Regions from separate parts of the Streptomyces sp. MS06 genome, predicted to be linked through region 2. Evidence: riboswitches for the same ligand, from Rfam matches in the RefSeq annotation. Region 2 holds a riboswitch; each other region holds the start of a gene.
What was found. Region 2 has a riboswitch for cyclic di-AMP ahead of ACL02U_RS17845 (M23 family metallopeptidase). Riboswitches for the same ligand answer to the same signal wherever they lie in the genome.

Region 1 (7,322 bases), on a different contig from region 2:
TGTTGCCCTTGCCGAGCAGGCCGATGTTGAGCGGGTGGTCCTCCATCGCCTCCAGCATCCGGGCGAGGTGCCAGGGCCCGGGGGTCACCGTGGTCGCCTTGGACCCCTCGGCCGGTCCGGTGCCGCCGCCGACCAGCGTCGTGATCCCCGAGGACAGCGCCTCGTCGGCGATCTGCGGGCAGACGAAGTGGACGTGGGCGTCGATCGCGCCGGCGGTGAGGATCCGGCCGTTCCCGGCGATCACCTCGGTCTCCGGGCCGATGACCAGGTCGGGGTGGACGCCGTCCATGGTGTCCGGGTTGCCGGCCTTGCCGATGCCGGTGATCCGTCCGTCGCGGATGCCGACGTCGGCCTTGACGATCCCCCAGTGGTCGATGACGACGGCGCCCGTCACCACCGTGTCCGGGGTGCCCTCGGCACGGGTGGCCCGGGACTGGCCCATCGACTCCCTGATGACCTTGCCGCCGCCGAACACCGCTTCGTCGCCGGCGAGTCCGGGCCCACCGGAGCGGTCCTCCTCGATCTCGACGAGCAGCTCGGTGTCGGCGAGCCGGATGCGGTCACCGGTGGTGGGGCCGAACAGGTCGGCGTACGCGGCGCGCGAGATCTCAGGCATCGAGGGCACCTCCGGTCCGGCCGCGCAGGCCGGGTACGACGCGGGCGCCGGCCAGCGGGACGAGTTCGACCTCGACGGGGATACCGGGTTCGAAGCGCACGGCGGTGCCGGCGGGAACGTTCAGCCGCCTGCCGTGGGCCGCCGCACGGTCGAACTCGAGGCCCGGGTTGGCCTCCGCGAAGTGGTAGTGGGAACCGACCTGCACGGGGCGGTCGGCGGCGTTCAGCACGAGCAGTGCCGTGACCTCGCGGCCCGCGTTGCACACGATCGGACCGTCGGCGAAGAGGATCTCTCCCGGTGTCATCGCCGCCCCCTCAGACGATCGGCTCGTGCACGGTGACGAGCTTGGTGCCGTCCGGGAAGGTGGCCTCCACCTGCACGTCGTGGACCATCTCGGCCACGCCGGGCATGACGTCGTCGCGGGTGAGCACCTTCCGCCCGGAGGACATCAGCTCGGCGACGGTCCTGCCGTCGCGGGCGCCTTCGAGGAGGTGCGAGGTGATCAGGGCGACGGCCTCGGGGTGGTTCAGTCTCAGCCCTCGGGAGCGGCGCTTCTCGGCGACGTCGGCCGCCACGTGGATCAGCAGCCTCTCCTGCTCGTGCGGGGTCAGTTGCATGTCCCACCTCACCTCCTCGCTCCGGACCGTGCGGGGTCCGGCTGCCGCAGCCACCGCGCCAGGGAATACACGTAGCACACGGACGAACCGCGCGAACCTTCGCGAACCGGATACGAAAACCCCAGGTGGCGTGGTGGGGCAGGTTAGTTCGGTGGAGTTTCAACGACGTTAAACCGAACCTTGATCACCTCATGACCGCGTCCTGGCGTGCCGCATACCGCCGCACACGGGCGAGTCGCGCGCCGACCGGGTGACGGTCCGGGACAGAAGTCGTCCTCCGGGGCGCAGGACGCCCCGTGAGGCGGAGGACGGTCCCTGGGACGGAGGACGGGCGGGCGGCAGGGCGGCGGTCCGGGGCGGGGCGACGCACGGGAGGGGGCGGCTCGCCGGCCGCGCGCCGGGACAGCTCGTCGAGGGCGGGGCGACGCGCGGGAGGGGGCGGGCACCGGTTCGGGACGACGCGGGCGTCGGTTCGGGCGGGCGGGACCACACCCTGCCGGTCGGACGGCCGCGGTGCCTCCCGGCGCGGGCGGTGCGCCGCCGCGCGTCGGCGGTTGACAACCTCCGTTCGCGCCGCCCTGTACCGGACCCCGCGACGGGTCCGGCGCGGCCCCGTTGAAACGCGCCGAACGACGGTCCCCTCATCGGCGTATCCGCACCGGTTTTTTCGGGCTCGCCGCGGTTGCGCCGCCCTCCCGGCCCGGCAACCCGCCGTACGTCTACGCCGCTGGTCCGGGGCAGGTCCGCAGGGTGGACGCCGGGTCCGGCCGGCCCGCACCCACCCCAACGGAGGAAGGGTGACCAACGACACATAGGCCAGGTTCCGTTGTGATTCTCCGGCGCCCGTGGGTGAGGATCCCTGACTGACGGCAAGCCCCCGCCACAGACGGCGGGGCGGTCCGGGCGGACGCCGAGTCCTGCCGCCGTCCGGGCGACGGGTCGACAGAAGTGGATCGGCAGGAGTGGAGGACCCGAGCACGACGGGCTGCCGGAGCGTCAGTTCCGAGCGGTCCTTGGGGTGAAGTCGCCGCCACGGCGACCGGGCAACTTCGCCAGCCCGAATCCGACAGGTCATCCTTCACAGGCGGATGACGAAGGGTTGCGCATGACTGTGCCCAATCGTGTCCCGTCCCTCATGGCCCGCGCCGGGACCGCCTCGGCCCTCACGCTCGCCGCGGTCGGCGGCTCGGTCCTGGTACCGGGCTTCGCCCCGGACGCCGCGGCCGCCACGGTGGCGACGAAGGCGCTCCACGTGGCGGCCTCCAAGAAGGGCTCGCCCTACCAGTGGGGCGCCACGGGCCCGTACCGCTTCGACTGCTCCGGTCTGACGCTGTACTCGTACAAGAAGGCGGGTAAGAAGCTGCCCCGAACGGCGGCCCAGCAGTACAACCGCACCCATCACGTTGCCGCCCGCCACCGCAGAGTCGGTGACCTGGTCTTCTTCCACTACGGCCGGAGCGTCTACCACGTCGGCATCTATGCCGGACGGGGGCGGATCTGGCATGCGCCGAAGACCGGCGACGTGGTGCGGCTGCAGAAGATCTGGACCGGCAGCGTCTGGTACGGCCGGGTCCGCTGACGGCCGCGTCGGACGACGGCCGGGTCCGCCGGCGAGCAGGCCCGGCGGCGGCCGGGCGGGGGCGGCGGCCGGGCGGGGGCGGCGGCCGGGCGGTGGCGGCGGCCGGGCGGGGGCGGCGGCCGGGCGGTGGCGGCGGCCGGGCGGGGGCGGCGGCCGGGCGGTGGCGGCGGCCGGGCGGTGGCGACCAACGAGGTGCCGTCGAGGCCGTGTCCGCCGGGCGCCGCGTCGCGGGCCCGGGTGACGCCCGTACACGGCAGTGGCCGCGTGTACCGGGTGATGGCGGTGCGGGCCCCGGGCTCCCTCCGGGCGGGCCCGGGCCGGCCCGGCCCGGGCCGGACGTGCCGGTCGCGGGCGGAGCCCCGCCGGCACCGGTGCCGGCGTGAGCCGCGCCCCGCCCAGCGGGGGCTCATGGCTCGGGCCGGTGGACCGCGGGGACCGCGTCGACCGCGGTGACGGTCCACGGCAGGGCGATGGAGACGGTCTTCCCGCCCTCCGGCGTGGGGCGCACGGTGAGGCTCCCGCCGCACTCCGCGGTCAGGCATCGGATGATCACCATCCCGCGGCCGTTGTCCTGCTGAACGGCCGCGGGGAGCCGTCTGGGGAAGCGGGGATGGCTGTCGGTGACGCCGATGCGCAGCTCCTCGTCCCGTTCCAGGGTGAGGCCCACCGTGAAGGTCGGCGACTGGCCGAAGGTGTGCTGGACGGCGTTGGTGGCCAGCTCGGAGACGATCAGCCGGATGGTGTCGGCGGTGTCCGAGTCCTCCGCCAGCCCCCACTCCGCGAGGGTGCCGGCCACGAAGGCACGGGCCGCGGGTACCGAGGCGGGATCGCTCGGCAGAGTGACGGATGCTTCCAGAAGATCTGCCATGGCGACGTCGTCCTTTTCCCGCGGGACCGCGGTCCGGCACGCGAGGCGGATGGTTCGAGTACGGTCCCGGACTGGTGCTTGGCCGCCAGACTGCCACCACAGGGGCGCTCATGGGCGGCGATCCACCAAGATGTGCATATATCTGTCGCTCGAAGCGGTGAACTCTGTTACTGCAGCACATATTTGGCAGGGCGACAGGAGTAAAGGAATACGAGGAGGAGTGGCGCGATGCAGGACGGTCCCGCGGTCCGCCGCCGGAAGCTGGGCGCCGAACTTCGCTCCCTGCGCACCGGTGCGGGTTTCACCAGCGGCGAGGCGGCTCGGCTGGTGGGCTGGCACCAGTCGAAGGTCAGCCGAATCGAGACGGGCACGAGCGGCGCGAAACCGGCCGATGTGCGGTTACTGCTGGACGCCTACGGGGTCGAGGACACCGGGATCCGCGAGCTGCTGCTGGTGCTCGCCGGTTCCCGCAACACGGTGCGGGACCACTGGTGGCACGCCTACCGCGGGGTACTGCCGCCCACCTACCGCGACTTCATCTCGCTGGAGTCGCAGGCGAGCGCGATGCGGACACTGGAGACCTCGGTGGTGCCGGGACTGCTGCAGACGCCGGAGTACGCCCGCGCGGTGACCAGGGCCGCCGTGGACGAGGTCGACGACGACCGGCTGGACGCCCTGGTCGAGGTGCGGCTGGCACGCCAGGACGTGCTGCGGTCGGACCCGCCGCTCAGGCTCAGCGCGGTGCTGGACGAGGCCGTGCTGCACCGGGAGGTGGGCGGGCCCGAGGTGATGGCCCGGCAGCGGGCGCGACTGGCAGAGGCCGCCGGCCTGCCCCAAGTACTGCTCCAGGTGCTGCCGTTCTCCGCGGGGGCGCATATCGGCATCACCGGGCCTTTCGTTATCTTCTCATTTTCGAGCACTTCCGATCTGGATGTTGTCGTTATCGACCACTTGACGAGTAGCCTCCACCTCGAACGGAAAGAAGACCTCCGGGCTTACTCGGAGGCCTTCGACTCCCTGAGGGCGCACGCCCTTTCACCCGAGGACTCGCTGGAACTCATCGCCGCGACAGGTGACGGAACGTAGGGAGGACCCATGACCGCTCCGCCTCGCAACAAGTGGTCCGCTACCCAGCTGCCCGAGGTGCGCTGGCTGCGCAGCAGCTACAGCACCGGGGCCAACAACTGCGTCGAGACGGCACGGCCGGCACGGGGGCCGGCGGCCGGGCTGCTCGCCGTGCGCGACTCCAAGCATCCGGCCGGGCCCGCGCTGCTCTTCTCCCCCGGAAGCTGGGCGGACTTCACCGCCGCGGTGAGCCGGGCCTGACCCGGTACGGCCCCGCTCCCCCGGGGCGACGCACGGCCGTGGTACGCCGACTCATGGTCGCGTCTCGCCGATGACCCGTACAGCGCGCTCGATCTGCGCCTCGGAGAGGTCCGCTCGGGCGGTCAGCCTGAGCCGCGAGATCCCGTCGGGCACGGAAGGGGGCCGGAAGCAGCCCACGGCGAGCCCGGCCGCCCGGCAGTCCGCGGCCCATCGCACGGCCCCCTCGGGTGACGGCGCGCGCACGGAGACGACCGCGGCGTCGGGGCGTACCGCGTCCAGCCCCGCGGCCGTCAGGCGGTCGTGCAGCTCGCCCGCCACCGTGCGCGCCCGCACCGCCCGCCGCGGCTCCCGTCCGATCAGCCGGAGGGCGGCCAGCGCCGCTCCCGCCGCGGCGGGAGCCAGGCCGGTGTCGAAGATGAACGTCCGGGCCGCGTTGACCAGGTGGTCGATCACCCGGGCCGGACCGAGCACGGCGCCGCCCTGGCTGCCGAGCGACTTGGACAGGGTGAGCGTCACGACGACGTCCTCGGCTCCCGCGAGACCGGCCGCCGCGGCCGCTCCCCGGCCGCCGGGGCCGAGCACACCGAACCCGTGCGCGTCGTCGGCCACCAGACCGGCGCCGTGTTCCCGGCAGGCCGCGGCGAGCTCCGCCAGCGGAGCGGCGTCCCCGTCGACGGAGAACACCGTGTCGGACACCGCGACGGCGGTCCCGTCGTGCGTGTGCAGCGCCTTGCGCACGGCCTCGGGATCGGCGTGCGCCACCACCTGGGTGGCCCCCCGGGCCAGCCGGCAGCCGTCGATCAGCGAGGCGTGGTTGCCGCTGTCGGAGACGATCAGCGAGCCGTGCGGGGCGAGGGCGGTGACCGCCGCGAGGTTGGCGGCGTAGCCCGAGGAGAAGACCAGCGCGGCCTCGAAACCGCAGAATCCGGCCAGCTCCCGCTCCAGCTCGGTGTGCAGTTCGGTGGTGCCGGTGACCAGCCGCGAGCCGGTGGCGCCGCCGCCCCAGGTGCGGGCCGCCCGCGCGGCTCCCTCGACGACCTCCGGGTGGCGGGCCAGCCCCAGGTAGTCGTTGCTCGCGAGGTCCAGCAGCGGCGTGTCGGCCGGGCGCGGGCGCAGGGTCCGTTCGAGTCCGGCCCGGCGGCGCGTCCGCGCCTGCTCGTCGATCCAGCCGAACGCCATGGGCCCCTCCGGTCGTTTTGTAGGCAGTGCACAGACACTAGCGGCACGACCAGCCACCCAGGATGTGGCAATACCCACACGGTGAAGCGCCGCCGTTGTGCGGACTCTCCTTGGCCCGGGGCGGGTCCGTAGGACAGGATCGTGCCTCATGGACCTGCTGAACACGCTGGTGGACAAGGGACTGCGGCGCGAGACGCCGACCCGCGAGGAGGCGCTGGCCGTCCTCGAGACCTCCGACGACGACCTGCTCGATCTGGTGGCCGCGGCCGGGAAGGTGCGCCGCCACTGGTTCGGGCGACGGGTGAAACTCAACTACCTCGTCAACCTCAAGTCCGGGCTGTGCCCGGAGGACTGCTCCTACTGCTCCCAGCGGCTGGGCTCCAAGGCGGACATCCTCAAGTACACGTGGCTCAAGCCGGACGAGGCATCCCGGGCCGCCGCCGCGGGCCTGGCCGGCGGTGCCAAACGGGTGTGCCTGGTGGCCAGCGGCCGCGGACCGACCGACCGGGACGTGGACCGGGTCTCGGACACCATCAAGGCGATCAAGGACCAGAACGAGGGTGTCGAGGTGTGCGCCTGCCTCGGCCTGCTCTCCGACGGCCAGGCCGAGCGGCTGCACGCGGCCGGAGCCGACGCCTACAACCACAACCTCAACACCTCCGAGGACACCTACGCGGACATCACGACCACGCACACCTACGCCGATCGGGTGGACACGGTCGAGAAGGCGCACGCGGCCGGCCTGTCGGCCTGCTCCGGCCTGATCGCGGGCATGGGCGAGAGCGACCGGGACCTGGTGGACGTGGCCTTCTCGCTGCGTGAGCTGGACCCGGACTCGGTTCCGGTCAACTTCCTCATCCCGTTCGAGGGCACCCCGCTGGCCAAGGAGTGGAACCTGACCCCGCAGCGCTGCCTGCGGATCCTGGCGATGGTCCGGTTCGTCTGCCCCGACGTGGAGGTCCGCATCGCCGGCGGACGCGAGGTGCATCTGCGGACGATGCAGCCGCTCGCCCTGCACCTGGCCAACTCGATCTTCCTCGGTGACTACCTGACCAGCGAGGGCCAGGCCGGCAAGGCGGACCTGGAGATGATCGCGGACGCCGGGTTCGAGGTGGAGGGCGCCGACGAGGTGACCCT
Region 2 (7,322 bases):
CCCGGCCGCCTCCGCGTTCCGCGAGGCCGCCCGCGCACTGGGCTTCCCTGCCGAACCCGACAAGAACGACCAGGCCCCCGCGGGCTTCGGCCCCGTGCCCTCCAACTCGGTCGACGGCGTGCGCCGCAACACCGGGCTCAGCTACCTGCCGCCCGAGGTGCTCGACCGCCCCAACCTCACCGTTGCCGATGGCTGTTCGGTCCAGCGTGTCGTCGTGGAGCGAGGCCGCGCCACCGGTGTGCTGGCCGAACGCGGCGGCGACCGCACCAGGTTCGACGCGGGCACCGTCGTTCTCAGCGCAGGCGCCCTCGCCACCCCGCGCCTTCTCCTGCTCTCCGGGATCGGCCCGCACGCCGACCTCCGGCGCATCGGTGTCCCCGTGGTCCACGACGCGCCCGCGGTCGGCACCCGCTTCGGCGACCACCCGCAGCTCGTGCTCGACTGGGCACCGCACCACGACCTGGGCGAGCCCGCCGGGTCCTGGCTCGGCGGCTGCCTGCATCTGTCCTCCGCAGGCACCTCGGCCCCGCGTGCCGGTCGCGGCCCGGGCGATGTGGAGATCCTCCAGTCCCTGATTCCCCTGGCCGGACTCACCGGCGGTGCCGTGCGCGTCCCCGGCGCCCCGCTCCCCTTCCTCGCCTCCGTTCAACTCCCCCATCCCACCGGGCGCCTGCGCCTACGGTCCGCCGACCCCGCTGTGCCGCCCCGTATCGACTACCGCTATCCGAGCTCCCCGGAGGTCCGGCACCGGCTGCGGACCGCCGTTCGCGTCACCGCGGAACTCCTCGGCACGCCCCCCTTCGCGGCACTCACCTCCGGCCTGACCGAACCGGTGTCCCGCTTCCTCGACGACGACCGCGCCCTGGACCACTGGATCCGCGGCCGTCTCGGCACGGCCCAGCACACCTGCGGAACCGTCCCGATGGGGCCCGTCGACGGCCCCGCCCGCGGCGCGGTCGACCAGTTCGGCCGGGTGCACGGCGTCCGCGCGCTGCGCGTCGCGGACACCTCCGTCCTCCCGGACACCCCCCACCGCGGCCCCGCCGCGACGGCCGTCCTCGTGGGCGAGCTGATCGCCGACGCGATCCGGCGCGACCTGCCCTGACGCGGTCACACGGCGCCCAAGCCCTCGTCCAGCCGCCGGAAGGCGAGGTCGAGCAGCCCGCTCAGCTCGGCGCCCTCCTCCGCCAGCCAGTGCTCGTACGCCGTGACCGCGGCGGCGAGCACGGTGTGGCCGAACAGCCGCGGCACCATGTGGGACGGCGGCAGACCCAGGCGCCGCGCCACGAAGTCGGCCACGATCGCGCGCCATGACGCGTAGCGCAAGGCGGAATCGGCCTGAAGGGTGGGCACCGTCAGGATGAGTTCCATCCGCTGCCGGTGCCAGGGCACCACGCCCGCGTCGAACCGGTTGAACTCCACGACGCCCTCGCGCAGCGCCGCCATCACCGGCACACCGGGGTCGGAGGCGTCCAGCAGGGTCCGGAACCTGCTCAGTTGCTCCTCGAAGTCGCCCCAGACCAGGTCGTTCTTCGAGGCGAAGTAGCGGAAGAAGGTCCGTCGGCCGATACCGGCGGCCCCCGCGATGTCGTCGACCGTCGTGGAGTCGAAGCCCTGCCGTGCGAACAACTCGAAGCCGAGCCGCTCCAGATCGGCACGCGAGGTGACACGCGGACGCCCCGTCCTGGCCGGCCGGTCGGCCACGCCGCGCGAAGGCGACTCCATACAGGGCTCCTTCCGCAGGGCTTCAACATACCGCCGCCCGCCTGCGGGCACGGCCGCAACGACGTGGCCACCCTCCGACGGCTCGGAGACCGGGAGAGGGGCCTGCCTGCCGACCGGCCCGCACGGGACGGTTCCCGCCACGGCGCGCTGCACCGCGGGCCGGTACCGGGCCGCTCAGTAGCGCTGAGCCTTGGCGATCTCGGCGGTGAGCCTGGGTTCCAGGGGCTTGCGGCTGATGGCGAGGGGGTGCGCCTTCTCGCCCGGCTTCAGGTCCTCGGCGCCGACGTAGCGGGTCTCGGCGACCTTGCCGTCGGGGTCCCGGAAGTCGACCTGCACGGCGTAGGAGGCGGTCTTGTCGGTGCTGTTGGTGATGTTCACGATCAGGGCGAGCAGGCCGCCCGTCTGGGGTGTCGGCATGCCGGTGAGCGATACGTCGGAGATCGCGTTGCCCCGGCCCTCGACGTTCTCGAGCGCCTTCCGGGCGGCCGCGTTGGCGCGCTCCGCCTCGGCCGAGACCGATGCCTCGAACTCCGAGGCGCGGGCCGAGGCGGAGGATGCCGCGGCCGAGGCCCTGGCACGGGCCGACGCCTTGACGGACGCCCCGAGCGAGGAGAGGGCGGACGGCGGGGTGCCGGAGAACGAGGCGGTCTCCGGCCCGGTGGGAGTGGGAGTGAACGAAGGGCTGCTGCCGCCGCTGTCCGTGCTGCAGGAGACGAGCGACGCGGCGGTCAGCGCCGCCAGCCCCAGCCCGGCCAGTGTTCCGGCGACCGGGCGCTGCCGGACGGGGTTCCGTGCGCGGGGTGCACCAGTGCTCATGGGGTGGCTCGCTCTTCGTCGTGGCAGCCCGGGCGCCGCCCGGCGGCTGCGCATGTCGGACGTCCTGAAAAGTGCGTGGAGGGCATCACCGGACCATTGCGTCACGGTCGCCGCGCGTGCGCACGCCGGAGGCGGTGACGGAGGGACCGGTGCCGCCATCCGGTGGAAGGACCGCCGCCCCGGCGGAGTCAGCCCCCCACCAGGTGCCGGTTCGGTTCCTTGGCCCGCTGCTCGTACTCCGGCAGTACGACGACGACGGCGCCGCCCGACGTCAGCAACGCGTTCCCGTCGGCGCCCGCGACGAAGGTGTCCGGCTCGCGCCAGGCGGTCACCACCCGGCGGACGCCCGCGTCCAGGATCAGCCGGGCGCACGGGGCGGGGCGGGAGGCGCGGCGGGCGCAGGGCTCCAGGCTGCTGAAGACGGTGGCGGTGGCCAGCCGCGGGTCGCCGGGCGAGATCTTGGCCAGGGCCGCCTCCTCCGCGTGCACCACCGGGTCCGCTCCCTCGCGGGAGTGGCCGCGGGCCAGTTCGGACCCGTCGGACGCGACGACCACCGCGCCCACCGAGAACGCGGTCTCCGACGGGGGGCACTGCGCCGCGAGGTCGCAGGCCAGCTCCAGCCACCGGCGGTCGGCGGCCGAGACCGCCGGTCCGGTGCCCGGCGCCGTGGGGGCGTAGCGGGCCAGGACGACGTCCTCGATGCGGCGGGTCTCCAGGAGGCGCAGCCGTCCGCCCTGGTAGGCGCCGGGCCCGAACAGGCGGGGGGCGTCCGGGTCGCCCACGAGGAGCGGGGCCAGGACGAGCTGCAGTTCGTCGGCCAGGCCCTGCTGCAGAAGCTGGGTGTGGACGGTGCCGCCGCCCTCGACCATGAGACGCCGCACGCCGCGCTCGTCGTACAGGTGCTCCAGCAGGGGCCGCCAGTCGCGCAGCTCCGGGCCCAGGGACACGACGTCCGCCGCCAGGCCGGCCCGCCGGGCCCGCTCGGCGCCCTCGTCCGTCGTACAGACCAGCTTGGCACCGCCGGTGTGCCAGAAGCGGGCCGCCGGATCCAGATCGCCGGACGCGGTCACCGCGACCTTCAGCGGGAACTCCGGCCGGCCCGCCGCGACGCGTGCGGCACGCCGCTCCGGAGAGTTGACCAGCAGGCGCGGGTTGTCGGCGCGGATGGTTCCGGCCCCGACCAGGATCGCGTCCACCGACGCCCGCACCTCGTCGACCCGGTCGAAGTCGGCCGGGCTGGAGAGCAGGAGGCGCTCGGGGCCGGTGTCGTCCAGGTAGCCGTCGAGGGAGACGGCGGCGGAGAGGAGGACGTGGGGGAGGGGCATCGGGTGCTCCAGGGCGGGGCTCGTGCGTACGGAGGGCGGGCGATGTGCGGGCGGGTGTGCGGGCGGGTGTGCGGGTGTGCGGGCCCAGGCGGGTCGGGGGGCCCGCGGGTGTCGGCGGGCCGGCGGGCCGGCGGGCCGGTGGGGTGGCGGGCCGGCGGGCGTGGTGTGGGCGGGGTGGCGGGTCGGTGGCGGCAGGGCGGCCGCCGGGCGTGCCGTCCCCCGTGCGCGGGGGAATGCACCCCGGGCCCTCGGGCCGCTGCCGCACCGCTTCATCCTGGCCGTTCCCTCCGGGCCGCGGGCCGCCGGCTGCTCGCCGCCGGTGCCGCCGAGCGTACGAGACCCGCGGACGATCGTTCGTGCCCGGCCGGCCCGGACCGCGGCCTCTCCGGGGCCCGGCGGGCTCCGCCGGGACCGGCCGGTGGCGGAAGCGGGGTGGCGCCGGGGCCGGTGCGGGGCCGACGGAGGTGCGGGATGGCGGAGGTGCGGGATGGGGGTGCCGGTGGTGCCGGTGGTGCCGGTGGCGAGGGTGGGCTCCGGGCGGTGGTGAGGGGCCCGGGGGAATCGATTCGCTCTTCGCGCCGCACATGCCGTACAGTGAAGGCACGCCGACGCGGGGTGGAGCAGCTCGGTAGCTCGCTGGGCTCATAACCCAGAGGTCGCAGGTTCAAATCCTGTCCCCGCTACTGAAGGCCGAGGGCCGGAAGCCGAAAGGTTTCCGGCCCTCGGCTTTTCTGCGTGACGGGAAGTGTGGAGCCCGCTCGCGCGGCGCGGTCCTCTCCGGTGCGGCGGTCCCCGGCGCCGGGTGGCTTCCGTCGGTCACGGATTCCGGCGCGGAAGTCGGCGTAGGGGTCACCGCGGAGGGCGTCGCCGAGGCCGTCGAAAGGCCACCGGGAAATCGCCGCGACGGTCCTCGGGGCAGGCGTCGGGAACGTCGTCACGGTACGTCAGCGGGCGACCTCCCTCCGATAACAACTGACACAACGTCAGTTTCGGGGTGCTCGGCGCCCCCCTCTCGAGACGGGGTCAACTAGCCCGTTTTCGCCCGTTCATGACCTGTAAGTCCAGGCCGAAAATGTTAATGATCAAGCCGAACGGCTTGGAATCTCGCCTACGCGTCTATTAACGTTCGATAACGCAGCGCGCTTGTCCCAGCCGTCACAGGAGGCGGCTACGTGCTCACGCGCCGAATCCCGTCAGGGAACCGGGGAACCACCGTATTGGGGTGAATCGGGCGCATGGCTCCGTCTGAGGGCGGTCGGCATGCGCGCGTAGGAGACCTTCCCGCTCCGAACCCGTCAGCTAACCCGGTAGGCGAGACGGAAGGAAAGGAGTACGCCCGCGTGGCGTCCAACCGGCTTGCCCCCGAGGCCCCGTACGTGCCGAGTCAGCGCGGCCCAGAGACGTTCGGCTACGGCGACCACCGCAGCGACGAAGGCCCCTGGGAGGAGTGGAACCCCACCGAGGAGTCCGTCCGTCCCGTCCGCGGTCGGCACCGCGTCGTCAAGCAGCGCGGCGGCGGACTCGCCCGCAGCTCCACCGTGCTGGGCGTCGGCGTCATCGCGGCCGTCGGCGCGGGCGGCATGGCCAGCGCGCAGACCGGCAAGCCGCCGGTGTCCATCTCGCTGCCCGACCTGCCCTCCGTCGGTTCGCTCATCTCCGACGGTTCCGGCGACGCCGGTGGCTCGCAGGCGGATGCGGCGGGCGGAACCGCCACGGCGCCGCTCAGCGGCGTCGGCATGACCGTCTCCGACAGCCGGCAGGGCTCGGCCGACGCCGGAGAGGCGCTGCGCAACCGCATCATGGCCCAGGCCGAGTCGCAGCAGGTCCAGGTCGACGCCAAGGCACAGGCCGCAACCGAGGCCTCCCTCGCCGAGGAGACCGAGAAGGCCGCCGCCGCCGCGGAGCAGAAGGCCGCCGAAGAAGCCGCCGCCGCCAAGAAGAAGGCCGAGGCGGAGGCCGCGAAGAAGGCCGAGGCCGAGCGCCTGGCCGCGCTGGCCCGCCAGTACACGCTGCCGGTCGTCTCGTACACCATCACCTCCACCTTCGGGGAGGCCGGCTCGCTGTGGTCCTCCGGCTACCACACCGGCCTCGACTTCGCCGCGCCCACCGGCACCCTGATCAAGGCGGTGCACAGCGGCACCGTCACCGAGGCGGGCTGGGCCGGTTCCTACGGCTACCGGACGATCCTCACCCTGGACGACGGCACGGAGCTGTGGTTCTGCCACCAGTCGTCGATCAACGTCAGTGTCGGCCAGAAGGTCAGCACCGGTGATGTCATCGGCCGGGTGGGGGCCACCGGCAACGTCACGGGCCCCCACCTGCACCTGGAGGTCCACCCCAACGGCCAGGCCACCGCGACCGACCCGATGGCGTGGCTGCGCGGCAAGGGCCTCACTCCCTGACCAGCGCTCCCTCCCGTTCCCCGGGGCGGTTCCGCGCCCCGCCCGGACCCGATGCGGGCGCCGGGTCCCCGACCTCGGCGGGCTCCCCGCGCCCGGAACCCTGCCGCCCCCACCGGGAGTGTCCCTCAGGGTGGCGCTCCGCTTCCCACTCGCACCCCTGACCCCCGGCGGTCCTGACGGCACCCCCCGACGTCGGGTCCGCCGGGCCTCCGCCGCGCCGGCGGCCGCACCCCGGGACCGGGCCCGACGACCGCCGGCCGGCGCGGCGTCCGCCACCGCCCGGGAACGGAGACCGCGGCCCACCCGGGACCGCGGGGAGGCGGCGGGGCCGGTCACCCCGCACCGGAATAGCCGCACGCACCGGCCGCGTTGACGCACACCATGACTTCTCTGCGCAAACTCGGCAGTTCCGACCTGGAGGTCTTCCCGCTCGCCCTCGGCGGCAACGTCTTCGGCTGGACCGCCGACCAGGACCTGTCCTTCGCCGTGCTGGACGCCTACGCGGCCGCCGGAGGCAACTTCATCGACACCGCCGACTCCTACTCGGCCTGGGCCGAGGGCAACCGGGGCGGCGAGTCAGAGACCGTCATCGGCAGGTGGGCGGCCGCCCGCGGCAACCGCTCCGACCTGGTGATCGCGACGAAGGTCAGCCAGCACCCCGAGTACCGGGGCCTGAACGCGGACACCATCAAGGCCGCCGCGGACGCCTCGCTGCGCCGCCTGGGCACCGACCACATCGACCTGTACTACACCCACTTCGACAAGCCCGAAGTGCCGGTCGAGGAGATCATCGGTGCGCTGGACGAACTGGTGAAGGCGGGCAAGGTCCGCCACATCGCCGCCTCCAACATCTCCGCCGAACGGCTGCAGGCGTCCCTCGACTTCTCCGACCGCGAGGGGCTCGCCCGCTACGTCGCACTGCAACCGCACTACAACCTGGTCTCGCGGGACACCTACGAGGGCGCGCTGCAGGACGTCGCCGCGCGCGCCGGTCTGGCGGCGGTGCCGTACTACGCGCTCGCCTCGGGCTTCCTCACCGGCAAGTACCGGCCCG
Region 3 (7,322 bases), on a different contig from region 2:
GAGGACGGGCCGTCCGCCACCGGCGAGCTGCCCGCGGTGGACATGCCGTCCGCCGCATCGCCCGCCGACGGCCCGGACGGCCCGGCGGAAAGCGCTGCGGTCCGCCCCCCGCGTGCCGCCTCCCGCGGAACCCGCTCCCGCCGGCGCGCTCCCGCCAAGCGGTCCGCGCTGCTCACCATCGCCGTGCCGTCGGTGTGTGTGATGGGTGTCGCCGGCATCGCCGCGGCCTCCGTGGGGACCTTCGACGGTGACGGCCGGGACGCCACGGCGTCCGCACCGGATCCGGGCTCGGTGAAGCAGTCCCCCGCCAACAGCAAGCTGGACACCCAGCTCGCGAAACTCTCCGCCGGAGCCGACGACTTCGTCGACCGGGCCAGCCGCACCCAGGAGCGCATCGACCTCAAGGCCGAGCAGGAGGCCGAGCGGAAGAAAGCGGCGGAGGAGGCGGCCCGCAAGGAGCGGTTGCGCCCCAAGTTCGCCCTTCCGGTGGCGCAGCGCGGGCTCAGCGCCTACTACGGCCAGGCCGGCGTCAACTGGATGTCGGTCCATACCGGCATCGACTTCCCGGTGTCGTACGGCACTACCGTCATGGCGGCGACCGACGGTGTCGTGTCGACGAAGTGGAACAGCGCCTACGGCAACATGATGATCGTGACGGCGAAGGACGGCACCCAGACCTGGTACTGCCATCTGTCCCGGTACCGCGTCGCCCCCGGCACTACCGTGAAGGCGGGACAGCCGATCGCGTACTCCGGGAACTCCGGCAACACGACCGGTCCGCACCTGCACTTCGAAGTGCGCCCCAACGGCGGCTCGACGATAGACCCGCTGCCGTGGCTGCGCAGCCACGACCTCGACCCCACGTAGCAGGGGCCGGGCCGTAAGGTCCGAAGCCGAAGCGGGTCGGGCCCCGCCCCGCACCCCGCCCGTGCCCCGCCCTGTGACCTCCTGGCCCACTCTCACGCCCCCTGCGCGGCTCCCGGCCCGCGGCGCCGCCGGGTGGGTGGGACGAAACGCGCCCCGGGGGCGCTCAACCCCCCGGGGGCACTCAACCGGTCAGAGCTTCTCCACCGGTGCGTACCGCAGCAGCAGCCGCTTCGGCTTGGCGTCGCCGAAGTCGATCGTCGCCTCCGCGTTCCCGCCGGAGCCCTTCACCGCGACCACGGTGCCGAGACCGAACTGGTCGTGCGTCACCCGGTCCCCGACGGCCAGCCCGACCACCGGCTTCTCGTCGGTGCGCCGGGTGGCGAACCCGGACGCGCCCGAGGCCGAGGAGCGGGAGCGGGAGGAGGACAGCGACGCCGCCACCCCCGACGCGGGGCCGGTGGAGACCGGCGCGGTCGCCCCGGTGCGTTTCCAGTCGACGTGCACCGCCGGGATCTCCTCCAGGAAGCGGGAGGGCGGGTTGTACGAGGGCTGGCCCCAGGCGCTGCGCATCGTCGACCGGGTGAGGTACAGCCGCTCCCGCGCGCGGGTGATGCCGACGTAGGCCAGGCGGCGCTCCTCCTCCAGTTCCTTGGTCTGGCCGAGGGCGCGCATGTGCGGGAAGACGCCGTCCTCCATGCCGGTCAGGAAGACGACCGGGAACTCCAGGCCCTTGGCGGTGTGCAGGGTCATCAGCGTGATGACGCCGTCGCCGTCCTCCTCGTCGGGGATCTGGTCGGAGTCGGCGACCAGCGCGACCTGTTCCAGGAAGTCGGCCAGGGTGGCGCCCGCGGCCTCGTCCCGCTCCTGCTCGAACTCCAGAGCCACCGCGGCGAGTTCCTGGAGGTTCTCGATCCGGGTCTCGTCCTGCGGGTCGGTGGACGCCTGGAGTTCGGCCAGGTAGCCGGTGCGTTCGAGGATCGCCTCCAGCACCGTCGCGGGGCCCGCACCGGACTCGACGACCGTCCGCAGGTCCTCCATCAGCGTGTTGAACCGCTTCACGGCGTTCGCCGACCGGGCCGCCATGCCGTAGGCCTCGTCCACCCGGCGCAGCGCCTGCGGGAAGCTGATCTTCTCGCGCTGGGAGAGGGCGTCGATCATGGCCTCGGCCCGCTCGCCGATGCCACGCTTCGGCACGTTGAGGATGCGGCGCAGCGGCACGGAGTCCTCCGGGTTGGCCAGCACCCGCAGGTAGGCCAGTACGTCCCGGACCTCCCTGCGCTCGTAGAAGCGCACTCCGCCGACGACCTTGTAGGGCAGGCCGACGCGGATGAAGACCTCTTCGAAGACACGTGACTGCGCGTTGGTGCGGTAGAAGACGGCTACGTCGCCCGCCTTGGCGTCGCCCTCGTCGACCAGGCGGTCTATCTCGTCGGCGACGAACTGGGCCTCGTCGTGCTCGGTGTCGGCGACGTACCCGGTGATGCGCGCGCCGGTGCCCGCGTTGGTCCACAGGTTCTTCGGGCGGCGTGACTCGTTGCGCTCGATGACGGCGTTGGCCGCGGTGAGGATGGTCTGCGTGGAGCGGTAGTTCTGCTCCAGCAGGATCGTGGTCGCGTCCGGGTAGTCCTCCTCGAACTGGAGGATGTTGCGGATGGTCGCGCCACGGAAGGCGTAGATGGACTGGTCGGCGTCGCCCACCACGCACAGTTCGGCGGGCGGCAGGTCGTGCTCGGCGGGCGGGACGTCCTCGTCGTGCGCCCCGGTGCCGACCAGTTCGCGGACCAGGGCGTACTGGGCGTGGTTGGTGTCCTGGTACTCGTCGACCAGGACGTGCCGGAAGCGGCGGCGGTAGTGCTCGGCGACGTCCGGGAAGGCGCGCAGCAGGTTCACCGTCGTCATGATCAGGTCGTCGAAGTCGAGCGCGTTGGCCTCGCGCAGCCGCGACTGGTAGAGCGCGTAGGCCTGCGCGAGGGTCTTCTCGAATCCGTCGGCGGCCTGGGCGGCGAAGTCCTCCTCGTCGATCAGCTCGTTCTTCAGGTTGCTGATCTTCGCGCTGAAGGACTTGGGCGGATAGCGCTTGGGATCGAGGTCGAGATCCCGGCAGACCAGGGCCATCAGCCGCTTGGAGTCGGCGGCGTCGTAGATGGAGAACGACGAGGTGAAGCCGAGTTTCTTGCTCTCCCGGCGCAGGATGCGCACGCAGGCGCTGTGGAAGGTCATCACCCACATGGCGTTCGCGCGCGGGCCGACGAGCTGCTCGACGCGCTCCTTCATCTCGCCCGCGGCCTTGTTGGTGAAGGTGATCGCGAGGATCTGCCCGGGGTGCGCTCCCCGTTCGGCCAGCAGGTGCGCGATGCGGTGGGTGAGCACCCGGGTCTTGCCGGAGCCGGCGCCGGCCACGATGAGCAGCGGGGAGCCGGAGTGCACCACCGCGGCGCGCTGGTTGTCGTTCAGTCCCTCCAGCAGCGCGGCGGGGTCCACCACCGGCCGCGGGGAGCCGTCGCGGTAGTGCGCGTCGCGGTCGGGCGGCACGTCGAACTTCCCGCCGAACAGATCGTCCGGAATCGACTCCGGAGCGTGGTCGTCCTCGGGTGGCGGCGGGAGGTGCTCCTCCTGGGCCCGCGGGGCCTGGAGGTCCGCCAGGAAGCTGTCGTCAAAGAGGCTGCTCATCGCTCTCCGAGTCTAGGGCGCCGCACTGACAGCTCGCGGCCGCCTCGGGAAGACCGTCCGGATCGGCGCCGAACCGGTCCGCGACGGCGACCCGTGTGCTGCGGCGGGCGGTACGGGAGCGCGGTACGGGAGCGCGGTACGGCGGAGGGCGTGCCGCGCCGGGAAGGGTCGCCGGTGGTTCCCCGGACGGGACCGGCGGAGGGGTCGGGACGGACGGTGCGAACGGGGTGGCCGGGGGTTCCGGGGAGGCAGGCGAGAAGTCGCCCCCGGGGCGGACCCGGAGCGGGCCCGGAAAGCGCCTTCCGGGCCGGGAAGGGCCCGAGTGGTATCGGAAACCTTCCGGAAGGGTCACGCTGAGCAACGCTCCGGGATCAGGTCACGAAAATGTATCGGGCATATCACTCATCAACCTTCACAGGAGCCTCACGAGTTGGCTACCGTGCCGGTCGGGCCGCAGGGCAGCCACCGGCGAACGTCGTCGGGCCGCGCGGCCTCCGCCGAGTCCGACGCGCCCGCACGGCGCCCGGAGCCGGGGACCCAACCGAGACCTGGGGTGAATCGGGCCGTTCCGTCACCGGTACGGCCCGTAGGGCCAGCCTTCCGAACCGTCCGCCCGAACCCGACAGCTAACCCGGTAGGCGGAACATGGAAGGAGTCGCCTCCCTTGGCGTCGCACCGCAAGTCGCGTCCCGCAGGCAACCGGGTGTCCGGTATCCGCACCCCCGCAATCGCCACGGCCGCCCTGACCTCCGTCGCCCTGCTCTCCCAGACGGCCGACGCCTCGCCCTCCACCGACGACCGGCCGAGCCTGGAGGAGGTCGAGAAGAAGGTCGACGACCTGTACCGGCAGGCCGAGGCGGCGACGGACAAGTACAACGCCGCCAAGGAGCGGACGACGAAGCAGCGCAAGCGCGTCGACACCCTCCTGGACCAGGTCGCCGAGCGCACCAGGGGGCTCAACGACGCCCGGGAGGAACTGGGTTCCTTCGCAGCCGCCCAGTACCGCACCGGCGCGGCCGTCCCCGACACGGCGACCTTCCTGCTCGCGGACTCCCCGCAGGACTACTTCGACCACGCCCAGGTGATGAACCGGCTCACCGGACGCCAGAAGGCGGCGGTCGACGACTACATCACGCAGCAGTCGCAGGCCATGGAGCAGCGCCGGGAGGCCACCGAGAGCCTGCAGACGCTGACCGAGACCCAGGACGACCTCAAGGCCGCCAAGGCGACCGTCCAGAAGAAGCTGTCGGATGCGCGGGACCTGCTGTCCAGGCTGACCGCGGAGGAGAAGGCCCGGCTGGCCGCGATCGAGAAGCAGAAGCAGGAGGAGGCGGCCCGCAAGGCCGCCGAACTGGCCCGGCAGCAGGCGGAGGAGCAGCAGCGCCAGGCGGATGCCGCCGCTCAGCAGCAACAGCAGGCGCAGACCGGCGACACGTCGGGGACCGGCACGTCCGACAGCGGCTCCTCGGGCACCTCCACCGGCACCGCCTCCGCCACCCAGGCCGACAAGGCCCTCGCCTTCGCACGCGCGCAGATCGGCAAGCCCTACGTCTGGGGCGCCACGGGCCCCGGCTCCTACGACTGCTCCGGTCTCACCCAGGCCGCCTGGAAGGCCGCCGGTGTCGACCTTCCCCGCACCACCTACGACCAGGTGAACGCCGGCACCACGGTGCCGCTGTCCCAGGCCAGGCCCGGGGACCTGGTCTTCTTCTACAGCGACGTCAGCCACGTAGGCATCTACATCGGCAACGGGATGATGATCCACGCTCCGAAGCCCGGTGCGTACGTCCGCGAGGAGTCGATCTACTACGACGGCGAGTCGGCGATCCACAGCGTGGTGCGGCCGGCCTGACCCGCCCGGGGCCGCGCTCGGCCCCACCCGTACGGAGGCGCGTCCCGGGTGCGCGGGGCCACGCCTCCCGGCCTCCCGGCAGGCCCCCAGCGCGCCCGAGCGCACTCTGGGGGCGCACTCCGGCGCGTGAGGGGCGCACGGCCATCCCGCGCCGGGGTGCGCCCCGATCACCCGCGCTCTCGCCTCGTTCACCGGGAAGCGCGACAACAGGGCGTGGCGGGCGCCGCCGCGGAGCGGTTGGCGGCTGCCGGAGCACTAGCATCGGCCCATGCCCGCCTCCCACCTCCTGCGCGCCTGGTGGGCGCGGCGTCCGCCGGCGGCCGGAGCCGCCGTGACGGCGACCGGCGCGGTGGCGCTCGCCTGCGATCTGGCCGGCCGGGAGGTGCTGTCACGGATCCTGCTCGTGCTGGCCGGCGCAGCCTGGCTGGGGCTCGCGGCTGACCTGGCCGTCCGGTTTCCGCCGGGCCGCCGGGACCGGTCCGCGGGGGCCGGGAGTCCCGCCGCGCCGACGGCGGTGGCGGCGACCACCGTGGTGGGCACCGGGGTGTGCGCACTGGGCTGGCTGTGGCTCGGCGAGGCGCTGCTGGCACTGGCCGTGGTGCTGTGGCCGGCGCTGCTGGCTGCCGCCGCACCGGGCTGGCGGCGGGGCGTGCCGGGGTCGGTGTTCCTCGGCTGCGTGGCCACGCAGGGGCTGGCCGTGCTCGGCGCGACGCTGGCGCGGGCCGAGGGGGCGCCCTGGCTCGGGTACGTCTCGCTCGCGGTGTTCTGGGCCGGCCTCGCGCTGTACTGCCTCGCGCTGCTCTGCTTCGACCCGCGGGAGGTGGCGAGGGGTGCCGGGGACCAGTGGATCGCCGGCGGGGCGCTCGCGTTCTCGGCGCTGGCCGGGTCGGGGCTGCTGGCGGCGGACGACGCCCTGTCCCTGTGGAACGACGACGACCGCGGCGTCCTGCACCGGGTGACCGTCGGGCTGCTGGTGCTGGGGCTGTGCTGGTACGCCGTGCTGCTGGTCGCCGAGGTGGCCAGGCCCCGGCTCCGCTACGACGTGCGGCGCTGGTCCACCGTGTTCCCGATGGGGATGACCGCCGCGGCCGTCCTGTCCGTCGCCGGCGTGGTCGGCGTGCCCGGACTGCGGGATCCCGGCCGGGCGCTGCTGTGGGTGGCGGTGGCCGCGTGGTGCGTGGTCGCCGCGGGGGCGCTGGGCGCGGTGCGCTCGGCGGGCGGGGCCGCGGGTTCCGCCGGGGCCGGGGGCTTCAGGTCCACAGCACCGCGATGAAGACGTTCGCCGTGGTCAGCAGACCCACCAGCCCGAACAGCCGCTTGTCCACCGTCTCCTCGTCCCGCTTCACGTAGACCAGGCCGAGGATCACGATCAGCAGGGCCAGCTTCACACCGATCTTGATGTTGTCGACCGGGTGGTCGTCCGCCTGGTTGAGGCCGACCAGCACCACACCGGTGACCAGCATCGTCAGCGCGCCGTGCAGCATCGCGGGGACGAAGCGGGCGGTCCCGCGGCCCATGGCCTTCATCTGGGTGAGGAAGCCGCCGAGGAGGGAGGCGATGCCGACGATGTGCAGGCCGACGAAGAGATGGATGAGTACGTCCATGGAAGCGGAGCCTAATCGGGGTCCCCGGCGCCGCCGACACCGGGCCACCGCAGGGCGGAGTCCGCTGCCGCGGGTCGCCGGCACCCGGCCGATGCGCACCCATAGCATTCCGCCGCCCCCTCGGGTCCCGCGGTCGGGCACATTGATCATCGCTCCGCGCGAAGACGGCGGCGGCCGCTCGCCCCGGCGATCACGCACGGCCTCCTTTCGCGCAGACGCCGCCATTTCCTTTCATCCGTTACCAAGTCGACACCGGCACGCCTAGCGTCCTTTCCCAGGTGGTCGACTCCCCACCGCCGCTCGGGCCAGGGGCGGCAGTCGGACACCAC
Region 4 (7,322 bases), on a different contig from region 2:
CGGCCGGCGGGCCGGGCGCGCGGTCGGCCCGCGTGTCCTCGGCGCCGCCCGCCGCGCTGCTCCGCTCCGGCATCCGGTCCGGCGTCCGGTCCGGCATCCGCTCCGGCATCGGATCCGGCATCGGATCCGGCATCGGATCCGGCATCGGATCCGCGGGACGCGGCCCCGGACCGGCGCCGGGGGACGCCGCGCCCACTCCTGCGGCGACCGGCACCCGCTCCTCCTCGCGCACCCGCGCCGGGGCGCCGGCCGCGCGCCGGGAATGCCGGGCGAAGGCGAGCATCAGCAGCACCGCCCACGCCTTGAAGGCGAGGATCCTGCCGTAGTCCGTCGCGAACAGCTCCCGCCAGGAGTCCAGGCCGCGCCAGGACTGGTAGACCCCGGTGACCACGAGCACGGCCACCGCGGACGCGGCGAGACGGGAGAAGCGGGTGACGGCGGAGGGCGGGACCGGCTCCCCGGCGGGAGCCCGGCGCAGCACGGTCAGCAGGGCGACCAGTCCGCCCAGCCAGGCGGCCATCGCCACCAGGTGCAGCACGGTGGAGGCCACGGCCACCGGCACCTGTGCGCCGGCCGCCGCGTGGTCGGCCCCTGCCCAGGTCGCGGCCAGGCCGAGGGCGCCCGCCGCGGCCGCGGCCCGATGGCCGCGGGTGAGGTGGGGCGGAGCGGCACGGTGCCGGGTCACGAGCGCCGCGAGCAGCAGCAGGGCCAGCCGGGCCAGCAGTGCGGCCCCGGAACGGCTGCGGACGGTACGGCCCAGCAGCGCGGGGTCGAACGCCTCGGCTGCCGCACCGCCGCTGTCGTACGGGCCCCGCAGCAGCAGGAGCAGCGCGGTGGCCGAGCACAGCACCCACCAGCCGACCAGCAGCGTCCTCCGCAGCAGTCGTGCGGCGGTGGCCGTCGGCCAGCAGACCAGCACGAACACGGCGGCGCCGGTCAGCAGGGCGAGGCCGGCCCAGGCGGCGTAGCGGGCCGCGCCGTTCAGCGCGCCGACCACCGGGTCCACGGCCGGCGCGGAGACGGTGGGCGCCCGGGTCGCCGTCGGCGCGCCGACGGAGAACGTGAACGCGCCCGAGACGGCGTGGCTGTCGGCGGACACCACGCGCCAGGACACGGTGTAGGTGCCCCGGCCCAGGCCGTGGGCGAGGGCGACCCGGGCGGTGTCGGCCCTGCCGTCCGCGTGCTCGGGTTCGCCCGCGGTCGCGGGCCGGTTCTCCGGGTCCAGCACCCGCAGCGAGTTCTCGGCCAGCGAGACCGCCTCGTCGAAGGTCACGGTGATCTGCGCGGGCGCAGCCTTCAGTACGGTGCCGTCGCGGGGATCGCTGCCGGTCAGCACGGCGTGCGCGGCGGCGGGGAAGGCTCCGCCGGCCAGGGACAGGGCGAGGACGAGGGCCGCCGTCAGCAGGGAGGCCGCCGCCCGTGTGCGGTGCGTGGACGGTCGTGCTGCCGGGTGTCGCATCTCCGGTCCCGTTTCCTCGTCGCGGGTGGGCACGGCGGCGGCCGGGCGGCACGGCCCCCGCCGGCACCGTGCCGTCCGCAAACGCCCCACCCCCGGTCCGACCCCGCGCGTACGGCGCGCAGGGCGCCCTCGGGCCCGTTCCCCGGAAGTACGCGGCGCCGGGCGCGGGTGTTCAACGGGCGCGGCGACGGTCCGGTCCGGCGCGGCTTCCCGCGGGTTGGCAGCGCCGCTCACGAAGATGACAACGGTCACCGGTGCAGCCTTTGGAGAAACGCACACCGGTGCGTTTCACTGCACCCGAAGGGCACCCGTCAGCACAGGGAGGTACATGACGTGGGCGAGCACGGGCACGGTACGGGGCACTCGCACGCCGCCGAGGGTCACGCGGGGCACTCGCACGGGGTGCGGGCGGACGCCGACCGCCGCTGGCTGGCCGCCGCGCTCGCGCTGATCACCGTCTTCATGGCGGCCGAGGTCGTCATCGGCGTCGTCGCCCGCTCGCTGGCCCTGCTGTCCGACGCGGCGCACATGCTCACCGACGCGGCGTCCATCGTGCTCGCGCTGGTGGCGATGCGGCTGTCCGCCCGGCCCGCCCGCGGCGGCTACACCTTCGGCCTCAAGCGGGCGGAGATCCTCTCGGCCCAGGCGAACGGGCTGACCCTGCTGCTGCTCGCGGCCTGGCTGGGCTACGAGGCCGTACGCCGCCTGGTCCAGCCGTCGGAGGTCGAGGGCGGCCTGATGCTCGCCACGGCGCTCACCGGCATCGCCGTCAACCTCGCCGCCACCTGGTGCCTGTCCCGGGCCAACCGCTCCTCCCTCAACGTCGAGGGCGCCTATCAGCACATCCTCAACGACCTGTTCGCCTTCGTCGGCACCGCGATCGCCGCGCTCGTCATCGTCCTCACCGGGTTCACCCGCGCCGACCCCCTGGCGACCCTCGTGGTGGTCGTCCTGATGGCGAAGGCCGGGTACGGCCTGCTGCGCGAGTCGGGACGGATCTTCCTGGAAGCCGCTCCCGCCGACGTCGACCCGGACCAGACCGGCGACCGGCTCGTCGCCCACCCGGCCGTCGTCGAGGTGCACGACCTGCACATCTGGCAGATCACCTCCGGTCAGGCGGCGCTGTCCGCACACGTGCTGGTGGCGCCCGGCGGCGACTGCCACGGCGTCCGCCGCGACCTGGAACAGCTCCTCGCCGACGTCTACGGCATCACCCACACGACCCTCCAGGTCGATCACGCGCCCGAGGCCGTCCTGCAGCTCAGCCGGGACGAGCCCGGTGGGGTCGAGCACTGCGGGGACCCGCACGGTCCCGTCCACCGCGACGAACCCCACCCGCACTGACCTCCCGCCCCCCGGTCCCCGGCGCCGGAACGTCACGGCACCCGGGCCCGGGGGCGGAGGTCGGGGGCTGCAACGGGTGGCGCGACGGGGCGGGTCCCGGCTGGCGCGGCGCTAGGGTGATCCGCGTGGCGAGAGTGCGGTTGAGCGTGGCGGAGCGGCGGGAGGAACTGCTGCGGGCCGCGGTGGAGCAGATCGAGGCGCGGGGGGGTGGCGGCGGTACGGATCGCCGACGTGGCTTCGGCGCTCGGCGTGAGCAACGCCCTGGTGCTGTACCACTTCTCCACGAAGGAGCAGTTGGTGGCCGCCGCGTTCGCGCACGCGGCCGAGGCCGATCTGAGGCGGCTTCGGCGGATTCTCGGCCGCCGCACCACCGCGCTGCGCCGGCTGCGGGCGGCCGTGCGCTGGTACGCCCCGACCGGGCAGGCGAAGGGCTGGCGGCTGTGGATCGAGGGCTGGTCGGCGGCGCTGCGCGAGCCCGCGCTGAGGGAGGTGACGTGCGGCCTGGACCTGCGGTGGAAGGCCGCGCTCGCGGAGGTCATCGCTGAGGGAGTGGCGGCGGGTGAGTTCGGCTGCCCGGATCCCCCCGCCGCGGCACTGCGGTTGACCGCACTGCTGGACGGCCTGGCCGTGCAGATGACCGCGTACACCGGGAGCGTGTCCCGGGCCCGCGCGCAGCAGTGGGTGGACGAGGCGCTGGCCCGGGAACTGGGCGTGGATCCGGCGGCGCTGCCGGCAAGCCGGTGACGGCCGCGGGGCGGGCGGACGCGGTGACCCGGTCGACCGCGACCGCCCGCCCCGCGGCACACCGCCGGGTCTCCCCGACCGTCAGGCGACGGAGGCGATCCGCGTCCTGATGTCGTTCGGGGAGAGGACCCCCTTGGCGGTGACGTGGTCGCCCGACGACTCCCCGCGCAGTCGGCGTCCGATCCACGGCACCAGGTACTCGCGCGCCCACTGGACGTCGTCCCGGCGCACGTCGAGGGTGCCGCGCTGGGGCAGCGGGGGCCAGGGCTGCTCCGGGTCGGCGGGGACTTCCAGGCCCAGTGTCTGGCCGGCGCGCAGGGCGACCCGGGTGTGCCCCTCGGGCGAGAGGTGCAGCCGGTCGTGGTCCCAGGCCCGGCGGTCCTGCACGGACCGCAGCGACCACAGGTCGAGCACCGGGCAGCCGTACCGGTCGGCGACGGCCCGCACGTGCCCGTTGTAGGTCGCGATCTTTCCGCGCAGGTGCTTGAGGACCGGCACCCCGCGGGTGTCGAATCCGGTCGTCACCAGCACCCTGCCGGCCGCTTCGGTGAGCCGGGCCACGGCGCGCTCGAACCGCTCGGCCACCTCGTCCGGATCGGTGCCGGGGCGCAGGATGTCGTTGCCGCCCGCGCAGAAGGAAACCAGGTCCGGGGCCAGTTGCACGGCCTGCGGGAGCTGGTCCGCCGCGATCTGGTCGAGCAGCTTCCCGCGTACCGCGAGGTTCGTGTACGTGAAGGTGCCCTCGGGCCGCCGGTCCGCGAGCAGTACGGCGAGCCGGTCGGCCCAGCCGACGAACTGCCCGTCGGGGCCGGGGTCGCCGACGCCTTCGGTGAAGCTGTCCCCCACCGCCACGTACGACCCGATCACTGAACTGTTGTCACTCTTCGAATCGTCTGCCACAAGGGTCCATGATTCACCTTCGGTTGTGACCTACGCGACCGTAGGCAGAGGTTGACGGGCGGTGAGATGGACCACTGTCGGCTCGGTGGGACGACCGAAGGCCGGACCCGGGGATCGGGGTCCGGCCTTCGGTGGCGTGTCAGGCAGGTGGTGGTGCGGGGTGCCGGCGTCAGCCGACGGTGACTCCGTGTGCGCGCAGGTAGGCGACCGGGTCCACGTCGGAGCCGTAGTTCGGGGTGGTCCGGATCTCGAAGTGCAGGTGCGGACCGGTGACGTTGCCGGTGGCGCCGGAGAGGCCTATCTGCTGGCCCGCGCTCACGGTCTGCCCGGCCGACACCGAGAGCTGCGACAGGTGGGCGTACTGGGCGTAGTAGCCGTCGTGCAGCTTGATGACGACCTGGTTGCCGTACGCGCCGCCCCAGCCGGCGGAGACCACGGTGCCTCCGGCCACGGCCTTCAGGGAGGTGCCGGACGGGACGACGAAGTCGACGCCGGTGTGGTAGCCGCTGGCCCACATGCTGCCCGCCACGTGGTAGCCGGTGCCGATGGTGGCGCCGGACACCGGAAGGGTGTAGCCGCTGGAGCTCTGCGCGGCCTTGGCGGAGGCGGTCGTCGTCTTCGCGGTGGACTTCTTCGCCGGCTTGGCCGGCTTAGCGGCGGCGGGGGCGCTCTTGGCGGCGGCCTTCTTGCCGATGGACAGCTTCAGGCCGGGGTGGATGAGCGACGGGTCACTGCCGATCGCCTTGCGGTTGTCCTGGTACAGCTTGTGCCAGCCACCGCTGACGTGCTGCTCGCCGGCGATCTTCGAGAGGTAGTCGCCGGCCTTCACGGTGTAGGTGCGGACGCCGGAGCCGGTGCTCTTCGCCGCGGTCTTGACGGCGGCGGCCGGCACGGACTGGACGGTCTTCTCGGGAGCCGACTGCGGGGTCGCCGCGTGGGCACCGGTGGCGCCGAGGAGCGGCAGGGCGAGCGCGGCGCCGCCGGTTCCGGCGACGGCGATCGAACGGGTCAGGCGCTGGGACCTGGTACGGCGGTGCTTACCCTTCGCGGGCATGGCGAATTCCTCTCCGGCGCCTGCGAGGTGAGCTGTCGGGTGCGGGCTGGAGATGCCCGGCCGCGACACTGTCGCGGCTTGACCCCTAGCCGTTCCGGGAACCGGAACAGGCGGTCTTGCCTGTGGGTCCCCCGCTCCTGCCGTGCACGGGTGGGTGGGTGCGAAGTCCGGGGCGGCGGCAGGATTCGGCGTCCGCCCGGATCGGAGTGGAACGTAAGCGAGCGGGCGCGCCGAAACAAGCAGACGGCGGCACGGGCCCGCGATTCCCCGGATCCGCGGCGGGAGTTTCCTGTCACCCTGCGTACATCCGCCACCCGGCGTTTCCCTCAATGCCCCAGGGAACGCAACCCCATTACGTGCTCATGACGGGCGACGGACGGTCACGACTATGACGCTCCTCACCAACCCACCCCCATAGTCCGCTATTACACGACGAGTTGTACCCAAAAGTGCAATTCGGTCAGACGGCACAGATGCGTAGCAGTCGGGGCACATTTCGAAGAAGCCGCAGCAGACCCGACTTACCCCGCCTCGTCCATTACCTCCCCATAAGACCGTATTTCCCGTCGTCAGGTCGCGGGCGGCGGAGCGCCGTCGGCCGACGCCGCGGCAGGCGGTTCGCCCGTCGGGGAACGGTGTCCGGCGCCTGCTCCCGGCGTGCGGACCGGCGGTCCGCCGGGCTCCCGCGGGCAATCCGTTGCCCCGGGAATCCATGTCGTATCGTCGACAGCGTCCCGTCGGCCATCCGCCGCGCGCCGGCGGGCCGGACTGGGAGGAGCCCTCGTGACGCAGCAGGTGCCGTCGACCGAACCCGAGCTGGCCGCCGTGCGCAACTTCCGCGACGTGGGCGGACTGCCCACGACCGACGGACGCAGGGTGCGGTACGGCGTGCTGTTCCGCAGCGGACACCTCGCCCACGCGACCGCGGAGGACGCCGCCTTCCTGTCCTCGTTGGACCTCCACACGATCTTCGACTTCCGCAATGCGGCGGACCAGAGGCTGGAGGGCCCGGACGTCGACCTGCCGGGCGTGCGGAACGTCAACCTGCCGCTGAGCGACCCGGCCGACGGAGCCGAGTTCTGGAAGCTGGTCCGGGACGGCGACACCGACCAGCTGCGCACGATCCTCGCCGACGGCAAGGCCGCGAACCGGATGATCGACTCCTACCGCACGATCATCCGGGAGCGCACCGCCGAGCACTCCAGGGTCCTGCACGCACTGGCCGAGGACAGCGTCCCCGCGCTGATGCACTGCGCGGCGGGCAAGGACCGTGCGGGGCTCTCGATAGCCGTCACACTCCTCGCGGTCGACGTGGAGCGCGACGCGATCCGCACCGACTACCTCGAGTCCAACGCCAAGCACCGCCGCTACAGGGTGCACCGCGGCAACGGGTCCGGCGACGCCTACTCCGCCGAGGTGATGGAGCTGCTCAGCCCGCTGTTCGACGCGCGCGCGGAGTACCTGACGGCGGCGATGGAGACCATCGAGGAGACGTGGGGCGGAGTGGAGGCCTACCTCTCGCGGGGGCTGGGCCTCACCGCCGAGACCCGCGAGCGGCTGCGGCACCGGCTGCTGGAGTGACGGGGACCGGCGGGGCCGCTACTGCCCGGCGCCCACCTCGAACAGCAGCCAGATGAACGCGGCCAGGACGTGCCCCACCGCGATGTAGACGATCAGCCGGATCCACAGGCTGCGGGGGAACTTCTCCTCACGCTCGCTCATGGCGTCTCTCCAGGGGTGGGGCCGAGGCACAGCGCGGCCGTCGGGCTCTGCAGCAGGGTGTGGACGAACAGCAGCTCCACCCCGTGCGCCTCCTGCGCG

Region 1: it holds a riboswitch for cyclic di-AMP, as region 2 does, so the genes downstream of both, ACL02U_RS18275 (C40 family peptidase) here and ACL02U_RS17845 (M23 family metallopeptidase) in region 2, are expected to answer to the same signal.
Region 3: it holds a riboswitch for cyclic di-AMP, as region 2 does, so the genes downstream of both, ACL02U_RS00690 (NlpC/P60 family protein) here and ACL02U_RS17845 (M23 family metallopeptidase) in region 2, are expected to answer to the same signal.
Region 4: it holds a riboswitch for cyclic di-AMP, as region 2 does, so the genes downstream of both, ACL02U_RS32080 (peptidoglycan DD-metalloendopeptidase family protein) here and ACL02U_RS17845 (M23 family metallopeptidase) in region 2, are expected to answer to the same signal.

Annotation. Positions count from the first base shown of each region.
Region 1 covers NZ_JBJZOJ010000031.1:18,903-26,224, reverse strand. Annotated here, with positions in the region: gene ACL02U_RS18290 (urease subunit alpha) at 1-616, opposite strand, end outside; gene ACL02U_RS18285 (urease subunit beta) at 609-920, opposite strand; gene ACL02U_RS18280 (urease subunit gamma) at 931-1,233, opposite strand; cyclic di-AMP (ydaO/yuaA leader) riboswitch at 2,132-2,335, shown strand; gene ACL02U_RS18275 (C40 family peptidase) at 2,339-2,812, shown strand; gene ACL02U_RS18270 (ATP-binding protein) at 3,219-3,680, opposite strand; gene ACL02U_RS18265 (helix-turn-helix domain-containing protein) at 3,909-4,766, shown strand; gene ACL02U_RS18260 (DUF397 domain-containing protein) at 4,776-5,006, shown strand; gene ACL02U_RS18255 (8-amino-7-oxononanoate synthase) at 5,058-6,185, opposite strand; gene bioB (biotin synthase BioB) at 6,334-7,322, shown strand, end outside.
Region 2 covers NZ_JBJZOJ010000030.1:19,625-26,946, reverse strand. Annotated here, with positions in the region: gene ACL02U_RS17870 (GMC family oxidoreductase) at 1-1,105, shown strand, start outside; gene mftR (mycofactocin system transcriptional regulator) at 1,111-1,725, opposite strand; gene ACL02U_RS17860 (hypothetical protein) at 1,900-2,541, opposite strand; gene ACL02U_RS17855 (dihydrofolate reductase family protein) at 2,730-3,866, opposite strand; tRNA gene ACL02U_RS17850 (tRNA-Met) at 4,476-4,549, shown strand; cyclic di-AMP (ydaO/yuaA leader) riboswitch at 5,038-5,195, shown strand; gene ACL02U_RS17845 (M23 family metallopeptidase) at 5,207-6,268, shown strand; gene ACL02U_RS17840 (aldo/keto reductase) at 6,650-7,322, shown strand, end outside.
Region 3 covers NZ_JBJZOJ010000001.1:170,167-177,488, forward strand. Annotated here, with positions in the region: gene ACL02U_RS00680 (peptidoglycan DD-metalloendopeptidase family protein) at 1-867, shown strand, start outside; gene pcrA (DNA helicase PcrA) at 1,057-3,537, opposite strand; cyclic di-AMP (ydaO/yuaA leader) riboswitch at 4,023-4,193, shown strand; gene ACL02U_RS00690 (NlpC/P60 family protein) at 4,202-5,389, shown strand; gene ACL02U_RS00695 (hypothetical protein) at 5,658-6,662, shown strand; gene ACL02U_RS00700 (hypothetical protein) at 6,640-6,993, opposite strand.
Region 4 covers NZ_JBJZOJ010000105.1:3,945-11,266, reverse strand. Annotated here, with positions in the region: gene ACL02U_RS32100 (copper resistance CopC/CopD family protein) at 1-1,459, opposite strand, end outside; gene ACL02U_RS32095 (cation diffusion facilitator family transporter) at 1,793-2,803, shown strand; partial or broken gene ACL02U_RS32090 (TetR/AcrR family transcriptional regulator) at 2,950-3,547, shown strand; gene ACL02U_RS32085 (SGNH/GDSL hydrolase family protein) at 3,629-4,414, opposite strand; gene ACL02U_RS32080 (peptidoglycan DD-metalloendopeptidase family protein) at 4,617-5,501, opposite strand; cyclic di-AMP (ydaO/yuaA leader) riboswitch at 5,506-5,668, opposite strand; gene ACL02U_RS32075 (tyrosine-protein phosphatase) at 6,285-7,082, shown strand; gene ACL02U_RS32070 (DUF6126 family protein) at 7,101-7,223, opposite strand; gene ACL02U_RS32065 (helix-turn-helix domain-containing protein) at 7,220-7,322, opposite strand, start outside.